Regions from separate parts of the Sphingomonas sp. SP6 genome, predicted to be linked through region 1. Evidence: predicted binding sites of a transcription regulator. Region 1 holds the regulator's gene; the other holds the start of a gene.

Region 1 (7,152 bases):
GCGGCTGATGATCTCCGCGTCGCCGTGCCCCCAGCCGAGACGGAGCAGGTAATTGCCGAGCGCCTCGGGCAGGATCCCGAGTTCGTCGCGATACGCCTCGATCCCGACGGCGCCGTGGCGCTTGGAGAGCTTCGCCCCGTCCGCGCCGTGGATCAGCGGGATGTGCGCGTAAACCGGCTCCGGCCAGCCGTTGGCGCGATAGATCGGCAGCTGGCGGAAGGCGTTGTTGAGATGGTCGTCGCCGCGGATCACGTGGGTGACGCCCATTTCGTGATCGTCGACGACCACCGCGAGCATGTACGTCGGCGTCCCGTCGGAGCGGAGCAGGACGAGATCGTCGAGCTCGGCATTCTGCACGGTGACCTCGCCCTGGACGCGGTCGTGGATCGTGGTCGCGCCCTGGGTCGGGGCGCGGAGGCGCAGGACGTAGGGCTCGCCTTCTGGCCAGTCGGTCCGATCGCGCCACGGCGAGCGGATCCGCAGCGGCTGCTTCGCCGCCTGCGCCGCGGCGCGCATCGCGTCGATCTCCTCCGCGGTCATGTAGCAGCGATAGGCGTGGCCGCTCGCGACCATTGCATGCGCGATCTCGGCATGGCGATCGGCGCGCGCGAACTGGAACACGACGTCGCCGTCCCAGTCGAGCCCGAGCCAGCGCATCCCCGAGAGGATCGCGTCGATCGCGGGCTGGGTCGAGCGCGCGCGATCGGTGTCCTCGATGCGCAGGAGGAACGTGCCGCCATGGTGGCGCGCAAACAGCAGGTTGAACAGCGCGGTCCGCGCGCCGCCCAGGTGGAGGAACCCGGTCGGCGAAGGCGCGAAACGGGTGACGACAGGCGCCGCGGGGCCGCCCGCGGGATCGGTGGTTGCGCTCAAGCGCGCTTGCTCCCAGGCTGGAATCTCGATGGCCAGTTCAGCCGCAGCCGCCCGTAGCACGGCGTTCGAACCGCTTCAAACCAGCGGGCGGCGGTGGCGCGAGCCGGTGGAGCGCTGGCTGGAGGCGGAGCGCGACCAGCTGCCGCTCTGGTTGCCGGTGATGCTGGGCCTCGGCGTCGCCGCGTGGTTCGCGCTGCCGACCCGGACCGGATGGCTGGCGGCGATCGCGGCGGCGCTGGCGGTCGGCTGCCTGGGGCTGACCGCATGGCGCGGGGGGCGCGCGGGGCTTGCGGTCGCGGCAGCGGGTGGCGCGGTCGCGCTGGGAGTCGCGCTCGCCTGGGCGTCGGCGGAACGGGCGCGCGCGCCGGTCCTCGCCGCTCCGGTCGTCGCCGCGGTCGAAGGGCGGGTCACGCGCGTCCAGCATCTGCCGGCGCGCGAGCTGGTGCGGGTGACGATGATCCCGACGCGGATCGCGCCTACGGGCCGGCAGACCACCGTGCCGACGCCCAGGTCGATCCGGCTCAACGTCGCTGTCGGCGACGCCCCACCCGGGCTGACCGCCGGAGCGGTCATCCGACAGCGGGCTCGGCTGATGCCGCCGCCGTCGCCGGCGGTGCCCGGCGCGTACGATTTCGCCCAGGTCGCGTGGTTCGCCCGCCTGGGCGCGACGGGCCGGGCGTTCGCGCCGGTGACGGTGATCTCTCCCGGCGTTGCCGAAGACGGCCTGCGCTCGCGACTGAGCCGGCTGATCGAGGCGAGGGTGCCCGGCAGCGAGGGCGGGATCGCGGCGGCGCTGGCGACCGGCGACACGGGTGCGATCGCGGACGACGACTCGGAAGCGATGCGGCGGGCGGGGCTGGCGCACCTCCTGTCGGTCAGTGGCCTCCACATCACCGCGGCGGTGGCGCTGACGATGTGGCTGGTGCTCCGCGTGCTCGCGCTCAGTCCGGCGCTGGCGTTGACCGGGCGGCTGCCGCTGGTGGCAGGTGGCGCAGCGGCGCTGGTGGCGATCGGCTATACGCTCTTGACCGGCGCGGAGGTGCCGACGATCCGCAGCTGCGTCGCGGCGCTGCTCGTGCTCGCGGCCATGGCGGTCGGGCGGCAGGCGGTGACGCTGCGGCTGGTCGCGGCGGGGGCGGTCATCGTGCTGCTGGTCTGGCCCGAGTCGCTGGCGGGTCCAAGCTTCCAATTGTCGTTCGCGGCGGTGACCGCGATCATCGCGCTCCACGAGCACCCGAAGGTGCGTGCCTGGTTCCTGCCGCGCGACGAGGCCAGGTGGCGAAGGGTCGCGCGCGAAGGAGGGTCGCTGCTGCTGACGGGGCTGGTGGTCGAGGCGGCGCTGATGCCGATCGCCGTCTATCACTTCCACAAGGCCGGGCTGTACGGGGCCGTCGCCAACATCGTCGCCATCCCGCTGACCACCTTTGTCGTGATGCCGCTGGAGGCGTCGGCGCTCGTCTTCGAGCCGACGGGCCTGGCAGGGCCGCTGTGGTGGCTGCTCGAGCGGACACTGGCGCTACTGCTCTGGCTTGCCCACCGGGTCGCCGCCGCGCCGGGGGCGGTGGCGGCGCTGCCCGCGATGCCAGGCGGAGCGTTCGCGCTGATGGTCGCCGGCGGCCTGTGGACGGCGTTGTGGCGGACGCGCTGGCGCCGGCTCGGAGCCGCACCGTTCGCGGCGGGGCTCGTCTGGGCGCTGCTGAGCCCGACTCCGGACCTGCTGGTGACCGGCGACGGACGGCATCTCGCGATCCGAACCGCAGCGGGCGTCGCCGTGCTGCGCGACCGGGCGGGAGACTATACGTTGGACACGCTGGCGGAGAACGGCGGGGTGGACGGCGATCCGGTGTTCCTGGTCGATCAGCCCGAGGCGCGATGCACGCGCGACCTGTGCATCGTCGACCGTGAGGCGGGCGGGCGGCGGTGGCGCGTCGTGGCGACGCGAAGCGCCTACCGGGTCCCCATCGACGAGTTGATCGCGGCCTGCCGGGGCGCCGACATCGTCATCAGCGAGCGTCCGCTGCCGTGGCGATGCCGGCCGTCATGGCTACGGCTCGACCGCGACGTGCTGGCGACAACGGGCGGCGTGGCGGTGACGCTCGCGGCCGGGCGGGTCGCCACCGTCCTCCAGCCCGGCGACGAACATCCGTGGCGGGCAGTCAGTCGTAACGGCGGAGCAGCCCCGACAGCTTTCCCTGAACGCGGACCTGCGAGGGCGCGTAGCGCTGGGGATCGTAGGCGCGATTGGCGGGATCGAGGCGGATCATCGCACCCTCGCGACGGAAGTATTTGAGCGTCGCCTCGCTGTCCTCGATCAGCGCGACCACGATCTCGCCGTCGCGCGCGACCTCCTGACGGCGGATCAGCGCGAAATCGCCATCGAGGATGCCCGCCTCGACCATCGAATCTCCCGAGACCTCGAGCGCGTAATGCTCGCCCGAGCCGAGCAGCGCGGCGGGGACGGACAGCGTGGTCGAGCCCTCGAAAGCCTCGATCGGGGCGCCCGCGGCGATGCGGCCGTGCAGCGGGATCTCGACGGTGTCGTTCGCCGGCTCGGGCCGGGGCGTGGCGGCGCGCGTCGGCTTCTTCGCCTCGGCGCGCTCGGGCATCTTGATCACCTCCAGCGCGCGGGCGCGATTGGGCAATCGGCGGAGGAAGCCACGCTCCTCGAGTGCGGAGATCAGGCGATGGACCCCCGACTTCGACTTGAGGTCGAGCGCGTCCTTCATCTCCTCGAACGAGGGCGAAACCCCGGTCTGGGTCAGGCGATCGTCGATGAAACAGATGAGTTCGTGTTGCTTGCGCGTGAGCATGATCGGCCTCGCTGGCGAACAGACGACGAACCTTTACGGAACGCTCTTGCACACGTCAAGCGATCATCAGGATCTCCGCCGAGTCGCCCGTGACAGTGGGCGGTGCATGCGCCGGTCGCACGATCAGGCAGTTGGCGCGGGCGAGCGTGAGGAGCATCGAGCTGTCCTGAATCGCGGCGGCGAAGAGGCGGCCATCACGCAGCTCGGCACGTAGATAATCGGTGCGGGCGCCGTTGCCGGGCAGATCCTCCCCGAGCGTCCCGGTGGTGGTTCGCGGCATGGGATCGCGGGCGCCTGCCAGTGCGGCGACGAGCGGTCGCGCGAACAGGATGGTGGTCACGAAGGCCGAGACCGGATTGCCGGGGAGGCCGAGCACCTGCGCGTCGCCAAGCCGACCGGCCATCATCGGCTTGCCCGGTCGCAGCGCGATCCGCCAGAAGTCGATGGTCGCCCCTGCCGTCTCCAGCGCCGGCCGGACCAGGTCGTGATCGCCGACCGACGCGCCGCCGGTGGTGAGCAGCAGGTCGCAGCGGACCGCCGCGAAGGCGTCGCGCAGGGTGGCGAGATCGTCGCGAAGGATGCCGAGATCGACGATCTCGACCGGCAGATCGGCGAGCAAGCTGCGCAGGAGTAGGCGGTTCGACTCCGGCAGGCCTCCATCGGGGATCGGCTGACCGACCTCAACCAGTTCGTCGCCCGTGCTGGCGATCGCGACACGGACCGGGCGGCGGACGGTAACCGCAGCGACGCCGGCGGTGGCCGCGACCGCCAGGCGAGCGGGAGTCAAGCGTTCGCCCGCGGCGACCAGCTCCTGACCGTCCGTAAAATCGAGGCCGCGACGACGGACGTTGCGGCTCGGCCCCGTCGGACCTTCGCCCGTGAGGATCAGCCGGTCCTCGTCGCGCCGCGCCTCTTCCTGGATCAGCACCGCGTCAGCGTCCGCGGGCAGGGCGGCGCCGGTGAAGATCCGGGTCGCCTCGCCCGGGCCGATCCCTCCGGCGAAGGGTCTGCCTGCCGCGCTTTCCCCGATCACCCGCCAGGGCCCCGGCAGGTCGGCGGCGCGGATCGCATAGCCGTCCATCGCCGACAGGTCGGCGGCGGGCTGGGTGCGCCGGGCGATCACGGGCGCCGCCGTCCACCGGCCGAGCGCGTCGGCGATCGCGACGACTTCGCTCGAGACCGGACGTGCGGCGGCGACCAGGCGTTGCTGCGCCACGGCGACGGCGAGAAGGTGAGGCGGAGCTTCGAAGGTCACACTTGGGTTCACATCATCGCGAGCGGGCGGGCGCGTCACGCCGGGGCCGGCCGAAGGTTGCGGAAGGCGACCCGCCGAGCGGCGCTCTCAGCGCCGACGACCTGCCCCGAGCTCGTCCGCCGAGAGCTTGCCGTCGTGGTCGGTGTCGAGCCGGTCGAAGCGGCGCTGCATCCGCTCGGGCGCCTCGCTCTTCTCGACGAAACCGTCGTTGTTGGTATCGAGTCGTTCCAGTCGACCGCCGCGGTCGCCTCGGCCTCCGCGATCCCCTCGGTCGCGGCGCTCCTTGCGATCCTGCCGATCCGACGATGTGCCGTCGTGCTGCGAACACGCCGCGAGCGAGGTCGCGATGAGCGCGGCGGCGAAGATTATGCGCATGGTGGTCCCTCCAGTCCGGTTCCCGGCGACCCCCAAACGCGGAACCCGCCGTGCGGATGCATCGGTCCGTCGCATCATGCCGCAGCGCACCCCAATGCTTGCATAGGTCGCCCGGAGGATTATGGACGCTGGCAACCCTGAAGGACATGCCCTTGGCCAGCAAAGCCGCTCCCGTTCGAACGCGCCCGATGTCGCCCCATCTCCAGATCTGGAAATGGGGTCCGCACATGACGGTCTCGATCCTGCACCGCGTGACCGGATCGGGAATGGCGACGGTGGGCGCGTGCCTGCTGGTCTGGTTCCTGGCCGCGCTCGCCACGGGGCCGCAGGCCTATGCCACGTTCGTGGACGTTTTCACGCTCTCCTCCGGCCGGCTCAACATCCTGGGCTGGATCGTCGGCGTCGGGCTGACGCTGTCGTTCTTCCAACACATGTCGAGCGGCGTCCGCCACCTCATCATGGATACCGGCGCGGCGTTCGAGCTGAAGACGAACAAGACGCTCGCCTATCTGACCTTCGCCAGTTCGATCACGCTCACCGTGCTGTTCTGGCTCGTCGTGGAGCTGCGCTGATGGGTACCGGGACGCAACTCGGCCGCGTGCGCGGCCTCGGCTCGGCCCACGCGGGAGTCGAGCATTGGTGGCGGCAGAAGCTGACCGCTGGATCGAACTTCCTGTTGATGGCGTGGCTGCTGATCTCGGTGGCGACCCGACCGAGCTACGGCTACCCGGCGATGCGGGCGTGGCTGGCGTCGCCCTGGGCGGCGGTGCCGATGCTGCTGTTGATCGTCAGCGTCTTCTATCACTTTCGCCTCGGATTGCAGACGGTGATCGAGGATTATCAGCACAATGAGAGCCGCGTCGTCGCGATGGTCCTCCTCAACTTCTTCGTTGTCGCGACCGCCGGCGTCGCCATCTTCTCGATCCTCAAGATCGCGTTCGGAGCATCCGTGTAATGCCTGCCGCTTATCAGATCATCGACCACACCTATGACGCGGTGGTCGTCGGAGCGGGCGGCAGCGGGCTGCGCGCGACGATGGGGATCGCCGAGAGCGGGCTGAAGACCGCCTGCATCACCAAGGTGTTCCCGACGCGCAGCCACACCGTCGCGGCGCAGGGCGGGATCGCCGCGTCGCTCGGCAACAACTCGCCGGATCACTGGTCCTGGCATATGTACGACACCGTCAAGGGCTCCGACTGGCTCGGCGACCAGGACGCGATCGAGTATATGGTGCGCGAGGCGCCGGCCGCGGTCTATGAGCTCGAACATGCTGGGGTGCCGTTCAGCCGCAATGACAACGGCACGATCTATCAGCGGCCGTTCGGCGGGCACATGCAGAACATGGGCGAGGGGCCTCCCGTCCAGCGCACCTGCGCCGCCGCGGACCGCACCGGCCATGCGATGCTCCACGCGCTCTACCAGCAGAGCCTGAAATATGACGCGGACTTCTACGTCGAATATTTCGCGCTCGACCTGATCATGGAGAACGGCGCGTGTCGGGGCGTGATCGCCTTGTGCATGGACGACGGCTCGATCCACCGCTTCCGCAGCCATGCGGTCGTGCTGGCGACCGGCGGCGGCGGGCGCGTGTACCAGTCGGCGACCTCGGCGCACACCTGCACCGGCGACGGCAACGGCATGGCGCTGCGCGCGGGCCTCCCCCTGCAGGACATGGAGTTCGTCCAGTTCCACCCGACCGGCATCTATGGCGCGGGTGTGCTCATCACCGAGGGCGCGCGCGGCGAGGGCGGTTACCTGACCAACTCCGAAGGCGAGCGCTTCATGGAGCGCTACGCCCCGTCGGCGAAGGACCTGGCGTCGCGTGACGTCGTCAGCCGC
Region 2 (7,152 bases), 99 kb from region 1:
ACAGCGCCAATGCCAGGCTCGCGAAGATCAGCGCCGGCTCGCGGCTCCCCAGCCCCGGCGCGAGCACGAACCCCGCGACGATCGCGCCGACGCAGCCCCAGGCCAGCACGTGACCGGGCGAGGTCAGATCGCTCCACCAGCCCGCGATCGCGATGCCGACCGCCATGAACAGGATGGCGCCGAGCTGGAGGCTCAGCACCAGTTCCTGATCCAGCCCCAGCGTCTTGGTCGCGTAGCCCAGTGCGAATGCGGTCGCGATATAATAGACTGCAAAGCACGCGACCGCGCCCAGCGTCCCGCCGATCGTCACTCGCCAGTGATCGCGCAGCAGCTCGCCCATCGGCACCGCCGGCGGCGGCCCTTCCGCCATCATCGCGCGGAACGCGGGAGTCTCGCTGATCCGCAGCCGCACCCACAGCCCCAGCCCGACCAGCACGATCGAGAGCGCGAACGGCACACGCCAGCCCCAGGACAGGAACTGCGCCGGCGTCATCGTCGCGCCCAGCACCAGGAACAGCCCGTTGGCGGCGATGAACCCCACCGGAGCGCCCAGCTGCGGCACCATGCCGTAGCGGCCGCGCTTGCCCGGCGGCGCATTCTCCACCGCCAGCAGCGCCGCCCCGCCCCACTCGCCGCCCAACCCGAAGCCTTGCCCGAAACGCAGCAGGCACAACAGGACGGGCGCGAGATAGCCGGCGCTGTCGAACGTCGGCAGGACGGCGATCGCGAGCGTCGATCCCCCCATCAGCAGCAGGCTGGCGACCAGGGTGGACTTGCGCCCGACGCGGTCGCCGTAATGGCCGAACGCCCACGCCCCGATGGGTCGCGCGACGAAGGCGACCGCTAGGCTGCCGTAGCTGGCGAGCAGCCGCGCCGATTCGTCGCTCGCCGGGAAGAACAGCGTCCCGAACACCAGGCTCGCCGCGGTCGCATAGATGTAGAAATCGTAGAACTCGACCGAGGTGCCGACGAGGCTCGCGAGCAGGATGCGCGTATGAGGATGGGTCATCCCGCCAGCCTAGCGGCCGGGCGCGGCAAGCGGAACGGGGATGGCGAGGGGAAGATTTCGCGTGGGCAACATATGAACGGCCCCGCGGACACACGCGCGCAATCCGCGGGCTCTACCTGGGTCTTCGCCGTCGTTTTCTCCCCTGTTGGCGACGGCAGCCGGGCCCTTCCCCCTTCGGCCCGGCATCCCTGAACTGCGGGGCGGTCCCACCGGGGCCGCCCCGATTTTTCGTGTCCGACCCGTCACGCGACACCGCCGCGCCGGACAGCCGACGCGACGGTGAGCGGGTGATCGCTTCGCAGCCGTCGGAACGGCGATCGCGGGCTCAGCCGAGCCCGACCATCCTGACCACCCCCAGCAGCAGCCAGTAGAGCACGCCCGCCAGCAGCATCGCCGCGGGTAGCGTCATCACCCAGGCGGAGACGATCGCCAGGATCGTCCGCCGCTGGAGCCCCGCCCCGTTCGCGACCGATGCGCCCGCCACGCCCGACGACAGGATGTGCGTCGTCGAAACCGGCATCCCATAACCGACGGCGAGCAGGATGGTCGACGCCGCGGTCAGCTCGGCGGCGGCACCCATGCCGTAGGTCAGGTGGCTCTTGCCGATCTTCTCGCCGACGGTGACGACGATCCGCTTCCACCCGACCATCGTCCCCAGCCCCAGCGCGATCGCGACCGCCACCTTGACCCAGATCGGGATGTAGCGCGTCCCCTTCTCCAGATTCTTCTGGTAATCGGTGACCGCCTTCACCGCCGGCGCGGGCAGCGCCTTGGCGGCATCCCCCTTGGTGATCAGCGTGGCCGTGTCGAGCACCAGATACATGTCGTTGCGCAGGTTGGGCGTCGCCGCCGCGGGCACCTGGCGAAGCGACCCGTATTGCTGAACCCGGTTCGAGATATCGGTCGAAAGCGACGCGGCCGCGCCATAGACCTCGGGCGAGTTCGGCTTCCGCGTCTTGAGCGCGTCGGTCAGCGTCGCGCGGGCGTGGGGCAACGACGTGTCGGGCTTGCCCCCCATCGCGACGAAGCCCTGCGCCGCCCGGTCGGCCGACTGGACGAACGCCGGCGTGGCGCTGTCGGGCATGGTCCGGTTGAGCGCATAGGCGGTCGGGGCGACGCCGATCAGGATCAGCATGATGAGGCCCATGCCCTTCTGCCCGTCGTTGCTCCCATGCGCGAACGAGACCGCGGTGCAGGTGAAGACCAGCAGCGCGCGAATGCCCTTGGGCGGGGGCTGCTGACCCTTGGGTTCCTCGTACAGCGTCTTGTCGGGCAGCGCGCGCTTCATGACGAGCAGCAGCACCAGCGAGCCGACGAACCCGACGATGGGCGAGAACAGCAGCGCCGCCAGTACCTTCTCCGCCTGCCCCCAGTCGACCCCGGACGTGCCGTCCGCCCCCGCCATGAGCTGGTTGGCCAGGCCGACGCCCAGGATCGAGCCGATCAGCGCGTGGCTCGAGGAGTTCGGGATGCCGACGAACCAGGTCGCCAGGTTCCACGCGATCGCGGCGAGCAGCAGCGCGAAGATCATCGCATAGCCCGCGCCGCTGCCGACATGCAGGATCAGGTCGACGGGCAGCAGCGTGATGATCGAATAGGCGACCGCCCCGCTCGACGTGAGCACGCCGATGAAGTTCCACACGCCCGACCACACCACCGCGACGGGTGGCGACAGCGAATGGGTGTAGATCACGGTCGCGACCGCATTGGCGGTATCGTGGAACCCGTTCACGAACTCGAAGCCGAGCGCGATCAGCAGCGCCAGGCCGAGGAACAGGAAGGCGCCGATCGCCAGCGATTCGCCGACCGACTGCGTCTCAGTGACGATCGAGATCACCGCATAGATCAGCCCGGCGGCGAGCACCGCCAGGAACATCCAGCGTCCCGCGGGATGGAGGGGCTTGTCGAGGTGCGGCCCGGCGTGGCGGGTTCCGGGCTCGGCGGCGATCGCGGTGCTGGCCATGCGCACGCTCATCGCCTGTGGACATGACGCTTTGATGACCGGCGCGGCTCGCGCCGGCCGCATGTCCCGGCCGCACGCGGTGCGGCCGGGACGCAGGATTCGCCGAAGGCGATGCGATCAGAGGACCAGATCGCCGACGACGAGCGTCGTGATGTGGTCGAAGTGGATCAGGAAGTCCGCTTTGCCGTCGCCGTTGACGTCGCCGCTCAGGGTGAGATCGCCGTTGCTCACCACGAAGCGAAGCTCGCCCGCATGGCCGGTGAAGGCCGACGAACCGATGAAGGTGAAGGTGTCGTCGCCGCCTCCCTTGATCGCGTCGATGGCCGACAGGTCGATCCGGTCGCCCTGCGCGTGGGTAAAGTTGGTGATGTCGTCGGCCACAGCGGCCTTCTTGCCCGAGTCGCCGTCGTCGAAGATGAACGTGTCGGCGCCGGCGCCGCCGGTCAGCGTATCCACGCCCTTGCCGCCGGTGATGCTGGTGCCGACGTCGCTGGCGACGATCGTGTCGTTGCCCGATCCGCCGATGACGTGGTCGATCACGGTGCCCTTCGCAATCGCGACGTTGTTGGTGTGCCCGCCCACGTCCGAGAAGGCGCCGCCGTGCAGGTCGATGCGCTGGGCGTCGCCGTACCCCGACAGATCCAGCGTGTTGTTCGTGCCCTGATTGTAGAGCGTCACGACCGGGTTGGTGTTGACCGTGAAGTCGAAGAAGTCGTGCAACGCGCCCTGGATGTTCGAGTGGAAGCCGTAGGTCTGGCCGCCCTCGAACGGCGAATCGGTCGACACGCCGTAGATCTGCTGGATCGCCTGGATGTCGAGCTGCATGATGGTGTGCGGCGCCTGGCGACGGATACCATCGTCGGTGATGCCCCAGTCGGTGCCCTGATACGGGTTCTGCGACAGGTATTTGGCGTCGTCGTTGCCCCAGAAGATGTACGACATGATCGTGTACATCCGGTCGTCGTAGGCGCTGAACTGCTGGGTCGCGGGATCGACGTTGCCGTTATAGGCGCCGCCATGGCCGAGGCCGATCAGATGCCCGATCTCGTGGATCACCGACGACAGGCCATAGCCGCCGTAGGTGTCGAACCCGCCGTCGAGCTCGAACCCGGGCGTGCTGGTGTCGATCGAGATCAGCCCCTTGCCCGACGGATGGCCGAGATCGTCGCCCGAGCCGCGCGTGGTGGACAGCGACGTATAGGCGCCGCCGTCATGCCCGCGACGAAGCGTCACGTTCGCGGCGCTCGACGACTTGGTCTCTTCGAACTGGATGTTGGCGACGCCCGCCCACATCGAAAAGCCCTGAAGCCACGTCATCTTCTCGGCGGCGCTCCACTTCGACGCCGGATCGAAATAATATTTGACCGTCCCGCCCGAGGTGCCGGCATGGTCGTCGCTGCCCCATTTGTAGGCGGTCTTGCCGACGCTGCCCCAATAGGAGGTGCTGTTGATCGTGCCGTCGGCCTTCAGGCCGTTGACGAAGCCGACCTCGTCCGCGGCGCTCGGGCTCTTGGGCGGCTTGGCCGAGACGACCGCGCCGTCCGAGCCGCCGAGCGACCAGTTCAGCTTCGCCGCGGTGCCGTCGAGATGAGCCACGACCCGATCGAAATTCGCCACGTCTTCGTAACCGGCACGCGGGCCGTACGTCTGCTGCTGCTTCATGAAAAGAACCCCTTTGTCCCCCGGCCCGTTCGGTCAGGCCGATTCCGCAACCTAGCCTGAACGATTGTTGCTTCGCCAGCCCCCGGCCTTTACGGCGCGCCCAAGCCCCCAGGCGGTTTGCGACAAGCCGTTGCGTACATCGGATGGCCGCGCTCGCGGCTCGCCGCGTGGTTGTACCCGGCGACGATGTTGCCTAGTTGTTCACGGGTGACCCCTCAGCCGATCTCGACCAGCGCAGAGCGCGACCCGCCCTACCTCGCCGCGCTCAATCCGCCCCAGCGCGAGGCGGTGCTGACCACCGACGGCCCGGTCCTGGTCCTCGCCGGCGCCGGCACCGGCAAGACCGCCGCGCTCACCGCCCGCCTCGCGCACCTGCTCTACACCAGGCGCGCCTGGCCGTCCGAGATCCTGAGCGTCACCTTCACCAACAAGGCCGCGCGCGAGATGCGTGAGCGGGTCGGGCGGCTGGTCGGCGACGCGGTCGAGGGCATGCCCTGGCTCGGCACCTTCCACGCGATCGGCGCGAAGATGCTCCGCCGCCACGCCGAGCTCGTCGGGCTGCAATCGAACTTCACCATCCTCGACACCGACGATCAGCTCCGGCTCCTCAAGCAGCTGATCGTCGCCGCCGACATCGACGAGAAGCGCTTTCCCGCGCGCAGCCTCGCCGGCCTCATCGACGAATGGAAGAACAAGGGCCTCGTCCCGCGCGAGATCGACGCCGGCGAGAGCGAGCGCTACGCCAACGGCCGCGGCGGCGAGCTGTACGAACAATATCAGGCGCGGCTGAAGGCGGTGAACGCCTGCGACTTCGGCGACCTCCTCCTCCACGTGCTGACGATCCTCAAGACCGACCGCGGCGTGCTCGAACACTATCAGCAGCGCTTCCGCTACATCATGGTCGACGAATATCAGGATACCAACAGCGTCCAGTATCTCTGGCTTCGCCTGCTCGCGCAGGAGCGCCGCAACATCTGCTGCGTCGGCGACGACGACCAGTCGATCTATTCGTGGCGCGGCGCGCAGGTGGAGAACATCCTCAAGTTCGAGAAGGATTTCCCCGGCGCCAAGGTGATCCGCCTCGAACAGAATTACCGCTCGACTCCCCACATCCTCGGCGCGGCGGGCGGGGTGATCGCGAACAACGCCGGGCGCCTCGGCAAGGAGCTGTGGACCGAGCTCGGCGCCGGCGAGAAGGTCCGCGTCGTCGGCGTCTGGGACGGCCCCGAGGAGGCGCGCCGCGTCGCCGACGAGATCGAGGCGGCGCAGAAGAACGGGACCAGCCTCGACGACGTCGCCATCCTCGTCCGCGCCCAGCACCAGACCCGCGAGTTCGAGGATCGCTTCATCGCGATCGGCATGCCCTATCGCATCGTCGGCGGCTTCCGCTTCTACGAGCGTGCCGAGATCCGCGACGCGCTCGCCTATCTGCGCGTCGTCAACCAGCCCGCCGACGACCTCGCCTTCGAGCGGATCGTCAACGTCCCCAAACGCGGGCTGGGCGACAAGGCGGTCGCGCGCGTCCACCAGCTCGCCCGCGCGAACGGCCTGTCGCTGACCGCGGCGGCGGCGCGCATCCTCGACACCGACGAGCTGACCCCGCAGGCGCGCCGCTCGCTCGGCAACCTCGTAGGCGATATCGCCCGCTGGCGGCAGATGGCGTCGGAGCTGCCCCACCCCGAACTCGCGCGCCAGCTCCTCGACGAGAGCGGCTATACCGCGATGCTCCAGGCCGAGAAGACGACCGAGGCGGCGGGGCGGCTGGAGAACCTGACCGAACTCGTGCGCGCGATGGAGGAGTACGAGACGCTCGGCGCGTTCCTCGAACACGTCAGCCTCGTCATGGACAACGAGGGGACGCGCGAGGACCCCAAGGTCACGATCATGACCATCCACGCCGCCAAGGGGCTGGAATACGACACCGTCTTCCTCGTCGGCTGGGAGGAAGGCGTCTTCCCCTCGCAGCGCGCGCTCGACGAAGGCGGCACCCGCTCGCTGGAGGAGGAGCGCCGCCTCGCCTATGTCGCGATCACCCGCGCGCGGCGTCGCGCCTTCATCTTCCACGCCGCCAACCGCCGCATCTACGGCCAGTGGACCAGCTCGATCCCCTCGCGCTTCGTCGGCGAACTGCCGCTTGCCCACATCGACAGCGAGACGACCATGACCGGCGGCGCCAGCCTGTGGCAGGCCAATTGGTCCGAACGCGCCGATCCCTTCGCCGACGTGGCGCGCGGGACGGGGCGTGGGCCGGGCTGGCAGCGCGCGGCGGGGACGCTCGGCGGCACGATCCCGAACGGCGGCGAATGGCAGAGCCGCACCTTCTCGCGCGAGCCCTCCCGCGTAGTGGAGAGCCGCGCGAGCGCGATCAGCCTCGGCAACAAGGGCCGCAGCGACCTCGCGGTGGGCCAGCGGGTGTTCCACCAGAAGTTCGGCTACGGCGCGATCCTGCTGATCGAGGGCAACAAGCTCGAGATCGACTTCGAGAAGGCGGGGCAAAAGCGGGTGATGGATTCGTTCG

Evidence for each region. Region 1 encodes LexA, which represses DNA repair genes until DNA is damaged. Its sites were predicted from a motif close to GTTCCNCNCTTGTTCT; they were not measured.
Region 2: a site for LexA is predicted at 4,823-4,838, ahead of AC4GYY_RS03770 (ATP-dependent helicase). Genes of this name have one in related genera too.

The regions. Positions count from the first base shown of each region.
Region 1 covers NZ_JBZFLG010000001.1:867,862-875,013, reverse strand. The annotation lists gene gltX (glutamate--tRNA ligase) at 1-873, opposite strand, end outside; partial or broken gene AC4GYY_RS04275 (ComEC/Rec2 family competence protein) at 902-2,458, shown strand; gene lexA (transcriptional repressor LexA) at 3,030-3,683, opposite strand; gene AC4GYY_RS04265 (molybdopterin molybdotransferase MoeA) at 3,739-4,899, opposite strand; gene AC4GYY_RS04260 (EF-hand domain-containing protein) at 5,026-5,313, opposite strand; gene sdhC (succinate dehydrogenase, cytochrome b556 subunit) at 5,502-5,885, shown strand; gene sdhD (succinate dehydrogenase, hydrophobic membrane anchor protein) at 5,885-6,268, shown strand; gene sdhA (succinate dehydrogenase flavoprotein subunit) at 6,268-7,152, shown strand, end outside.
Region 2 covers NZ_JBZFLG010000001.1:769,290-776,441, reverse strand. The annotation lists gene AC4GYY_RS03785 (MFS transporter) at 1-1,009, opposite strand, end outside; gene AC4GYY_RS03780 (inorganic phosphate transporter) at 1,335-2,972, opposite strand; gene AC4GYY_RS03775 (M10 family metallopeptidase C-terminal domain-containing protein) at 3,090-4,634, opposite strand; gene AC4GYY_RS03770 (ATP-dependent helicase) at 4,842-7,152, shown strand, end outside.